3 regions of the Streptomyces sp. NPDC052496 genome follow, and region 2 is predicted to be linked to each of the others. Evidence: predicted binding sites of a transcription regulator. Region 2 holds the regulator's gene; each other region holds the start of a gene.
What was found. Region 2 encodes HrcA, which represses chaperone genes, less so after heat shock. Its sites were predicted from a motif close to TTNGCACTCNGNNNNNCNGAGTGCNAA; they were not measured.

Region 1: groL (chaperonin GroEL) is a predicted target of HrcA. The motif match lies at 2,245-2,271, and genes of this name have one in related genera.
Region 3: groES (co-chaperone GroES) is a predicted target of HrcA. The motif match lies at 1,268-1,294, and genes of this name have one in related genera.

Annotation. Positions count from the first base shown of each region.
Region 1 covers NZ_JBFAUH010000013.1:84,887-88,161, forward strand. Annotated here, with positions in the region: gene AB0L45_RS18600 (SDR family oxidoreductase) at 1-249, opposite strand, end outside; gene groL (chaperonin GroEL) at 438-2,060, opposite strand; gene AB0L45_RS18610 (cold-shock protein) at 2,435-2,638, opposite strand; gene AB0L45_RS18615 (MoaD/ThiS family protein) at 3,093-3,275, opposite strand, start outside.
Region 2 covers NZ_JBFAUH010000001.1:262,878-266,152, reverse strand. Annotated here, with positions in the region: gene AB0L45_RS01325 (DUF3097 domain-containing protein) at 1-32, opposite strand, end outside; gene AB0L45_RS01320 (MBL fold metallo-hydrolase) at 61-795, opposite strand; gene hrcA (heat-inducible transcriptional repressor HrcA) at 1,048-2,064, shown strand; gene dnaJ (molecular chaperone DnaJ) at 2,065-3,201, shown strand.
Region 3 covers NZ_JBFAUH010000008.1:232,375-235,649, forward strand. Annotated here, with positions in the region: gene AB0L45_RS14060 (response regulator transcription factor) at 1-465, opposite strand, end outside; gene groES (co-chaperone GroES) at 1,441-1,749, shown strand; gene groL (chaperonin GroEL) at 1,853-3,275, shown strand, end outside.

The sequences.
Region 1 (3,275 bases), on a different contig from region 2:
CCCCGCGCCCGTCGCATCCGCAACGGCCGCCTCGCCGCCCGTCACCGCCTCCTGCGCCTGCTCCCGCAGCTGCGCCACGGCGGCGTCGAGGCGGCGCTCGTCGCGGCCGCACACCACCACCCGCGCGCCGTCCGCGAGCAGCCGTCGCGCGGCTGCCAGGCCCACCCCACTGCTGCCGCCGGTGACCAGGGCGACGGTGTCCGCGGCGAACCGGTCCGGTCGGGCGGTCTGCCCGTTTCGAGTCGTCATGGGGTGATCGTGCCCCGCGGGGCCGGGGTCCGCGCAAGGAGCACCGTACGGAATCGGCACACCTCGGCCGTACGGAGAGCCGTACGGGAAGCCGCGCGGCCTCTGGGCCCGAAAAAGCCGCTGGGGCGGCACCCCCCTGAGAGGAGGAGTGCCGCCCCAGCGACCTGAGGACAGATGATCCGGAAGGATCAGAAGTCCATGTCACCGCCCGGCATGCCGCCCGGAGCGGCCGCGGCGGCCTTCTCCGGCTTGTCGGCGATGACGGCCTCGGTGGTCAGGAACAGCGCGGCGATCGACGCGGCGTTCTGCAGCGCGGAGCGCGTGACCTTGGCGGGGTCGATGATGCCCTCGGCGATCATGTCGACGTACTCGCCGGTCGCGGCGTTCAGACCGTGGCCGACGGCCAGGTTGCGCACCTTCTCCACGACAACGCCGCCCTCAAGGCCGCCGTTGACGGAGATCTGCTTCAGCGGGGCCTCCAGGGCCAGCTTCACAGCGGCGGCACCGGTGGCCTCGTCGCCCTCCAGCTCCAGCTTCTCGAAGACCGAGGAGGCCTGCAGCAGGGCCACGCCACCGCCGGCGACGATGCCCTCCTCGACGGCCGCCTTCGCGTTGCGCACGGCGTCCTCGATGCGGTGCTTGCGCTCCTTGAGCTCGACCTCGGTGGCGGCACCGGCCTTGATGACGGCCACGCCGCCGGCCAGCTTCGCCAGACGCTCCTGGAGCTTCTCGCGGTCGTAGTCCGAGTCGCTGTTCTCGATCTCGGCGCGGATCTGGTTGACGCGGCCCTGGACCTGCTCGCTGTCACCGGCACCGTCGACGATGGTGGTCTCGTCCTTGGTGATGACGACCTTGCGGGCGCGGCCCAGCAGGTCGAGACCGGCGTTCTCCAGCTTGAGGCCGACCTCCTCGGAGATGACCGTGCCACCGGTGAGGATGGCGATGTCGCCGAGCATGGCCTTGCGGCGGTCGCCGAAGCCCGGGGCCTTGACGGCGACGGACTTGAAGGTGCCGCGGATCTTGTTGACGACCAGGGTCGACAGGGCCTCGCCCTCGACGTCCTCGGCGATGATCAGCAGCGGCTTGCCCGACTGCATGACCTTCTCCAGCAGCGGAAGGAGGTCCTTCACGTTGGAGATCTTGGAGTTGACGATCAGGATGTACGGGTCGTCGAGCGACGCCTCCATACGCTCCATGTCGGTGGCGAAGTACGCCGAGATGTAGCCCTTGTCGAAGCGCATACCCTCGGTGAGCTCCAGCTCCAGACCGAAGGTCTGGGACTCCTCGACGGTGATGACGCCTTCCTTGCCGACCTTGTCCATGGCCTCGGCGATCAGCTCACCGATCTGGGTGTCGGCGGCGGAGATGGAGGCGGTCGAAGCGATCTGCTCCTTGGTCTCCACGTCCTTCGCCTGCTCCAGCAGGGCGGCGGAGACGGCCTCGACGGCGCGCTCGATACCGCGCTTGAGGGCCATCGGGTTGGCGCCGGCCGCGACGTTGCGCAGGCCCTCGCGGACCAGGGCCTGGGCCAGGACGGTCGCGGTCGTCGTGCCGTCACCGGCGACGTCGTCCGTCTTCTTCGCGACCTCCTTGACCAGCTCGGCACCGATCTTCTCGTACGGGTCCTCGAGCTCGATCTCCTTGGCGATGGACACACCATCGTTGGTGATCGTGGGGGCGCCCCACTTCTTCTCGAGGACGACGTTGCGGCCCTTGGGGCCAAGGGTGACCTTGACGGCGTCGGCGAGCTGGTTCATCCCGCGCTCGAGACCGCGCCGCGCCTCCTCGTCGAACGCGATGATCTTGGCCATGTGAAGTGGTCCTCCCGGACTGGGGCCCCCCGGACTTCGTCTGGGGGAGGGTGGATACTCCGGACCGCGCTGGCGCCCGCGACGGACGGTTCGCGAGCCGGTGGTTCCTTGCCCCACCTGCCCGCGGACCTCACCGAGTCGGTCCTTAGCTGTCACTCTCACTCGTAGAGTGCTAACGCAATGATTAGCACTCGGCACAGGAGAGTGCAAGCGGCTTGGCGGAGCCTCCCCGTGGCGCCCCCGGTGTCAAACCAGGTGCGGCCGGACGACCTGCGGCTCCTCGCCGAGCATGCCCTCCCTCCCCACCTGAACACAGAGGGTCCGCGCCCCCCGCAGGGGACGCGGACCCTCGTACGCAGCAGTCGGTCGGCGCTTCAGCCGGCCACGCGGACCATGTCCGCCTGCGGCCCTTTCTGGCCCTGCGAGATCTCGAACTCGACCCGCTGACCCTCCTCAAGGGTGCGGTAACCGTCCATCTGGATCGCGCTGTAGTGGACGAATACATCCGCACCACCGTCGACCGCGATGAAGCCGTACCCCTTCTCCGCGTTGAACCACTTGACGGTGCCCTGAGCCATGCCTAACTCCCCTATTACTGGCCCTTGCACAGGACCGCACTCCGCGGACCCGGGTCAGACCTCACCCCCCGACAAGGAGGGGGTGTGCGCCGGAACGCGTCGACCGCCGCTGAATGTATCTGTCCAACTGCCCAGCGCAACAGGTCAGTCGGACGAGAATTCCGCTCGCGAACAATCGTAAAAATACGAAGAAAAGCCCATACTTCAGGGCGAGTCGGGCCGGGCAAAGCTCACCAACGCGACAAATCATGTCCACACTTCGCGCACAACTTGCCGGGGTATCCGATGCGTCCGGCGCGCGCTCAACGGGGGATCACCCCAACTGTATCGCCTTTAACAACACGGAATCGCCCCGTCCGCTTCGTGGCGGACAGGGCGATTCCAGCCGTTGGACCGGACAAGGGCCGAAAAAGATCGTTACGGCTCCCCGGCGTCCCGGCGCTCCGGCGGCGGCTCAGCAGCCGCCGGCCACCGCCGGGATGATCGAGACGCCCGCGCCGTCCGGCGTCGGCGTCTGGAGGCCCTGCTCGAAGCGCACGTCGTCGTCGTTGACGTAGACGTTCACGAAGCGCCGCAGCTTGCCGGTGTCGTCCAGGACGCGGGCCGCGATGCCCGCGTGGTTCTTCTCCAGGTCCGC
Region 2 (3,275 bases):
GTGAGGTCCGGGCCGTACTGTCTGCTGCGCATCCGACAGACGATAGGAAGGGATGGCCGGTCAGTGCCGCGACACGCCGAAGCGACGGCTCAGCGCGTCGCGTTGCTCACGGACGAATCGGGCATCCACGACAGCGCCGTGCCCGGGTACGTACACCGCGTCCTCCCCGCCGAGGGCCAGCAGCCGGTCCAGCGCGGCGGGCCACTGCCCGGGGATCGCGTCCGGACCGGCCTGCGGCTCGCCGGACTCCTCGACCAGGTCACCGCAGAAGACGACCGCGGGGGAGCCGTGCGCGCCGGGGGCCAGGACCACCAGGTCGTGCGCGGTGTGGCCGGGACCGATGTTGGCGAGCAGGACCTGCCGGTCGCCGAGGTCGACGGTGCGTTCGCCGGAGACCAGGTGGTGCGGGCGGACGAGGAGGTCGGCGGCCTCCGCGGCGGCGTCCGGGTCCACGCCGTACGCCACCGCGTCGCGCCGCAGGTCGTCCTGGGCGCGCGGCAGGTACTCGTCCAGGCCGGCCGCGCCGAACACCTCGACGCCGGCGAAGGCCGCGGTGCCCAGCACATGGTCGAAGTGGGGGTGGGTCAGCGCGACGTGTGTCACGTTGCGTCCCGTGATGTCGCGCAGCTGCCGGCGCAGCTCGGCACCGTCCCGGATCGTCGCGCCGGTGTCGACGACCAGCACGCCGGCCGAGCCGACGACGGCGCCCGCCGTCTCGTCCCAGCCGGGCATCCGGCGGCGCCCGACGCCCGCGCCGAGCTCTTCCCACCCGGCCTCTTCCCAAGTCGTACGCATACCGAGACGCTAGCCGTGTCGCGATAGCGTTGCCCGCCGGGCCGGGCGCGTTCCGGGTGCCCGCCGTGCCCGCGGTACGCCTTTCGCGGGAGCGTGGCGCACGTCTCCGGTACCGCCGCCCTTGCCCTGCCCAGGTGACCCGGCCGTACACTTGGTCAGGGTCTGGCACTCGGACCTGATGAGTGCCAGGGAAGACGACCCGGAAGAACCCGGCCGCGCGCCGGTGACACGGCCGGACTGGAGGTGTGCGCGATGCTCAGTGAACGCAGACTCGAAGTGCTGCGCGCCATCGTCCAGGACTATGTCGGGACCGAGGAGCCGGTCGGCTCCAAGGCGCTGACCCAGCGGCACCAGCTCGGTGTCTCCCCCGCCACGGTCCGCAACGACATGGCAGCGCTGGAGGACGAGGGCTTCATCGCCCAGCCGCACACGAGCGCCGGGCGCATCCCGACGGACAAGGGCTACCGCCTCTTCGTCGACAAGCTGGCCGGCGTCAAGCCGCTGTCCAGCCCCGAGCGGCGCGCCATCCAGAACTTCCTGGACGGCGCCGTCGACCTGGACGACGTCGTGGGCCGTACGGTACGGCTGCTGGCGCAGCTGACGCGGCAGGTCGCCGTCGTGCAGTACCCGTCGCTGACCCGGTCCACGGTGCGGCACGTGGAGCTGCTGTCGCTGGCGCCGGCCCGGCTGATGCTGGTCCTGATCACCGACACCGGCCGGGTCGAGCAGCGCATGGTGGACTGCCCGGCGCCGTTCGGCGAGACCTCCTTGGCGGACCTGCGGGCGCGGCTGAACAGCCGCGTGGTGGGGCGGCGGTTCGCGGACGTGCCGCAGCTCGTGCAGGATCTCCCGGAGTCCTTCGAGCAGGAGGACCGGGGCACGGTCTCGACAGTGCTGTCGGTGTTGCTGGAGACTCTGGTGGAGGAGACCGAGGAGCGGCTGATGATCGGCGGTACCGCCAATCTCACGCGCTTCGGGCACGATTTCCCACTGACCATCCGGCCGGTGCTGGAGGCCCTGGAGGAGCAGGTGGTGCTCCTCAAACTGCTCGGGGAGGCCAAGGACTCCGGCATGACCGTACGCATCGGGCATGAGAATGCCCATGAGGGCCTGACGTCCACATCGGTCGTCGCGGTCGGCTACGGTTCGGGCGACGAGGCAGTCGCCAAACTCGGCGTGGTCGGACCGACCCGCATGGACTACCCCGGAACGATGGGAGCGGTACGCGCAGTGGCACGTTACGTCGGACAGATCCTCGCGGAGTCGTAAGTGGCCACGGACTATTACGCGGTCCTGGGTGTACGGCGCGACGCCTCGCAGGACGAGATCAAGAAGGCTTTCCGGCGGCTGGCGCGCGAGCTGCACCCGGATGTGAACCCGGATCCGAAGACCCAGGAGCGGTTCAAGGAGATCAACGCCGCTTACGAGGTGCTCTCGGACCCGCAGAAGAAGCAGGTCTACGACCTCGGCGGCGACCCCCTCTCGCAGGCGGGTGGCGGCGGCGGGGCCGGCGGCTTCGGCGCGGGCTTCGGCAACTTCTCCGACATCATGGACGCGTTCTTCGGCACGGCGTCGCAGCGCGGACCGCGGTCCCGCACGCGGCGCGGCCAGGACGCGATGATCCGGCTGGACGTCGAGCTGGACGAGGCGGCCTTCGGCACCACCAAGGACATCCAGGTGGACACCGCCGTCGTCTGCACGACCTGTTCGGGTGAGGGCGCGGCGCCGGGCACCTCGGCGCAGACCTGTGACATGTGCCGCGGCCGCGGTGAGGTCTCGCAGGTCACCCGGTCCTTCCTGGGCCAGGTCATGACCTCGCGGCCGTGCCCGCAGTGCCAGGGTTTCGGTACGGTCGTGCCGACCCCGTGCCCGGAGTGCGCCGGTGACGGCCGGATCCGCTCGCGCCGTACGCTCACGGTCAAGATCCCGGCCGGTGTGGACAACGGCACGCGCATCCAGCTCGCGGGCGAGGGCGAGGTCGGCCCCGGCGGCGGCCCGGCCGGCGACCTGTACGTCGAGATCCACGAACTGTCGCACCCGACGTTCCAGCGGCGCGGCGACGACCTGCACTGCACGGTCACGATCCCGATGACGGCGGCGGCGCTGGGCACCAAGTGCCCGCTGGAGACGCTGGACGGCGTGGAGGAGATCGACATCCGGCCCGGCACCCAGTCCGGCCAGTCGATCCCGCTGCACGGCCGCGGCGTCACCCACCTGCGCGGCAACGGGCGCGGCGACCTCATCGTGCACGTCGAGGTCATCACGCCCTCGAAGCTGGACGCGGAGCAGGAGGAGCTGCTGCGCCGCCTGGCGAAGCTGCGCGGCGAGGAACGCCCGCAGGGGCAGTTCCAGCCGGGGCAGCAGGGGCTGTTCTCGCGGTTGAAGGATGCGTTCAACGGCCGGTAGGCGTGTGGTCCTGCCGGGGGTCCGGGGGTTGTCCCCCGGGTGGGCGGGGTCAGCTGGGGCAGCAGGGGCTGTTC
Region 3 (3,275 bases), on a different contig from region 2:
TTCCCGGGCGGTCAGCTCGATGTCGGTGTCGCCGCGGCGGCAGCGGCGGGCGTCGGCGTCCAGGGTCAGATCACCGCTCTGCAGCGTACGAGCCCGCTCGGCGGCGCGGCCGCGCCGGGTGAGCGCCCGCAGCCGGGCGAGCAGCACGACGAACGAGAACGGCTTGGCCAGGTAGTCATCGGCGCCCGCGTCCAGCCCTTCGGCCACGTCGTACTCGCCGTCCTTGGCGGTCAGCATCAGCACCGGCGTCCAGTCGTCCTGCCGCCGCAGCCGCCCGCAGATCTCGTACCCGCTGGGCCCCGGCAGCATCACGTCCAGCACGATCGCGTCGTACGACCCGGTGAGCGCCAGCTCCGTCCCCCGATGCCCGTCCCGGGCCACGTCGACCCAGTGCCCCTCGGCAGCCAGTCCCCGCCGCAAGGAGTCAGCGAGACCTTCTTCGTCCTCTACGACCAGTATGTGCATGGGGCCATTGTCATGGTTCGGCGCGGTTCCGGTTTTTTGCGGCCTTGTGGGGGTGCGCGTTGTGCGCGATGGGTCCGGTGGGTGGGGGCTCGGGGCCACACAGGGGTCACTCCTCGGCACCGTGTACGCAGCCCGGGACGTGAAGTGAACCCAGGCTCCCGGCTGACCTGCGGGGAGACCCCTGTATGTCCCCGAGCCCGCGTCGTCGGGCGGGTATCGCGCCATCGTGGCAACAATCCCGTCCCTCGCGCGCAGCGCGAGGGAACCTTTCTCGCACGGGGCAGCGGGGGGATCTTCCTCGCGCGCGTTACGGGGGGACCTTCTCGCGCGCAGCGGGGGCCTTTCTCGCGCGCAGCGCGAGGGGGCGGGCAGGCTACCCGGGCCGCGATCAGGCCTCGCGTGCAGTGGGGCCACGCCCCTGCCCCGGCGTGAGCCTCACCATGTGGTGGGGGCTCACCGGGGTGATCGACCCCTTCCCCCCAGCTGTCCCGGCCTCGCCAAACGGCCTGAGGGGGCGTGTAGGGGGCCATCCCCGCAGGTCAGCCGGGAGCCCGGGTTCACCTCACGCCCCGGGTGACGTACACGGTGCCGAGGAGTTGGCCCCCTGCGCGCCCCCGCCCCGGCACCTACCTATGCGAGCCGCGCGACAGCGCAACCCTCGCGCGAAGCGCGAGACCAGGTCCACGGCCACCCGCCACGCCATCGCGCGCGAAGAGCACGGGACAGGATTGCCCAGCCCACCACCTGGGCAAGGTGGGCCCACAGCCAGCGCACCCCCACCCAACACGCGCCGCGAGGCAAATTGGCACTCCGCTTGACCGAGTGCTAACCGCGTCATAGTCTCGGCCCTGGCACTCTCCACCGGGGAGTGCCAAACACAGCGACGGGCAGGTCCGGCACCCGCGACGACGGATCCACCTGGTCGCCACCTCAGACAGTTAACCCCGTGAGATCTCCGAAGGGGGAGGTCGGATCGTGACGACCGCCAGCTCCAAGGTTGCCATCAAGCCGCTTGAGGACCGCATCGTGGTCCAGCCGCTCGACGCCGAGCAGACCACGGCTTCGGGCCTGGTCATTCCGGACACTGCCAAGGAGAAGCCCCAGGAGGGCGTCGTCCTGGCCGTGGGCCCGGGCCGCTTCGAGGACGGCAACCGTCTTCCGCTCGACGTGACCGTCGGCGACGTCGTGCTCTACAGCAAGTACGGCGGCACCGAGGTGAAGTACAACGGCGAGGAGTACCTCGTTCTCTCGGCGCGCGACGTGCTCGCGATCGTCGAGAAGTAATTCACCGAAGATTGCCTTGTTCTGCGCCCCTGGTTCCCGCGTCTAAACAACCGGTTTCCCGGGGCGCAGTTCGTTGGAGAGAACGACTAAGGACACGTAACTCATGGCGAAGATCCTGAAGTTCGACGAGGACGCCCGTCGCGCCCTTGAGCGCGGCGTCAACAAGCTTGCCGACACCGTGAAGGTGACGATCGGCCCCAAGGGCCGCAACGTCGTCATCGACAAGAAGTTCGGCGCCCCGACCATCACCAACGACGGTGTGACCATCGCCCGCGAGGTCGAGGTCGACGACCCGTACGAGAACCTCGGCGCGCAGCTGGTGAAGGAGGTGGCGACCAAGACCAACGACATCGCTGGTGACGGCACCACCACCGCCACCGTGCTGGCCCAGGCCCTGGTCCGCGAGGGTCTGCGCAACGTCGCCGCCGGTGCCTCCCCGGCCGCCCTGAAGAAGGGCATCGACGCCGCGGTCAAGGCCGTGTCCGAGGACCTCCTCGCGACCGCCCGCCCGATCGACGAGAAGTCCGACATCGCCGCCGTGGCCGGCCTGTCCGCGCAGGACAAGCAGGTCGGCGAGCTGATCGCCGAGGCGATGGACAAGGTCGGCAAGGACGGTGTCATCACCGTCGAGGAGTCCAACACCTTCGGTCTGGAGCTGGACTTCACCGAGGGCATGGCCTTCGACAAGGGCTACCTCTCGCCGTACATGGTCACCGACCAGGAGCGGATGGAGGCCGTCCTGGAGGACCCGTACATCCTCATCCACCAGGGCAAGATCTCCTCGATCCAGGACCTGCTGCCGCTGCTGGAGAAGGTCATCCAGGCCGGCTCCTCGAAGCCGCTGCTGATCATCGCCGAGGACGTCGAGGGCGAGGCCCTGTCGACCCTGGTCGTCAACAAGATCCGCGGCACCTTCAACGCGGTGGCCGTCAAGGCCCCCGGCTTCGGTGACCGCCGCAAGGCGATGCTCGGCGACATGGCCGCCCTGACCGGCGCGACCGTCATCGCCGAGGAGGTCGGCCTCAAGCTGGACCAGGCCGGTCTGGACGTGCTGGGCACCGCCCGCCGCGTGACCGTCACCAAGGACGACACGACCATCGTGGACGGCGGCGGCAACTCCGCCGACGTCGAGGGCCGCGTCAACCAGATCAAGGGCGAGATCGAGGCCACGGACTCGGACTGGGACCGCGAGAAGCTCCAGGAGCGTCTGGCGAAGCTGGCCGGCGGTGTCTGCGTGATCCGCGTGGGCGCGGCCACCGAGGTCGAGCTCAAGGAGAAGAAGCACCGTCTGGAGGACGCCATCTCCGCGACCCGCGCCGCGGTCGAGGAGGGCATCGTCTCCGGTGGTGGCTCCGCCCTGGTGCACGCCGCCAAGGTGCTGGAGGGCTCCCTCGGCAAGGAGGGCGACGAGGCCACCGGTGTCGCCGTGGTCCGCCGCGCCGCCGTCGAGCCGCTGCGCTGGATCGCCGAGAACGCGGGCCTGGAGGGCTACGTCATCACCTCGAAGGTGGCGGAGCTGGAGAAGA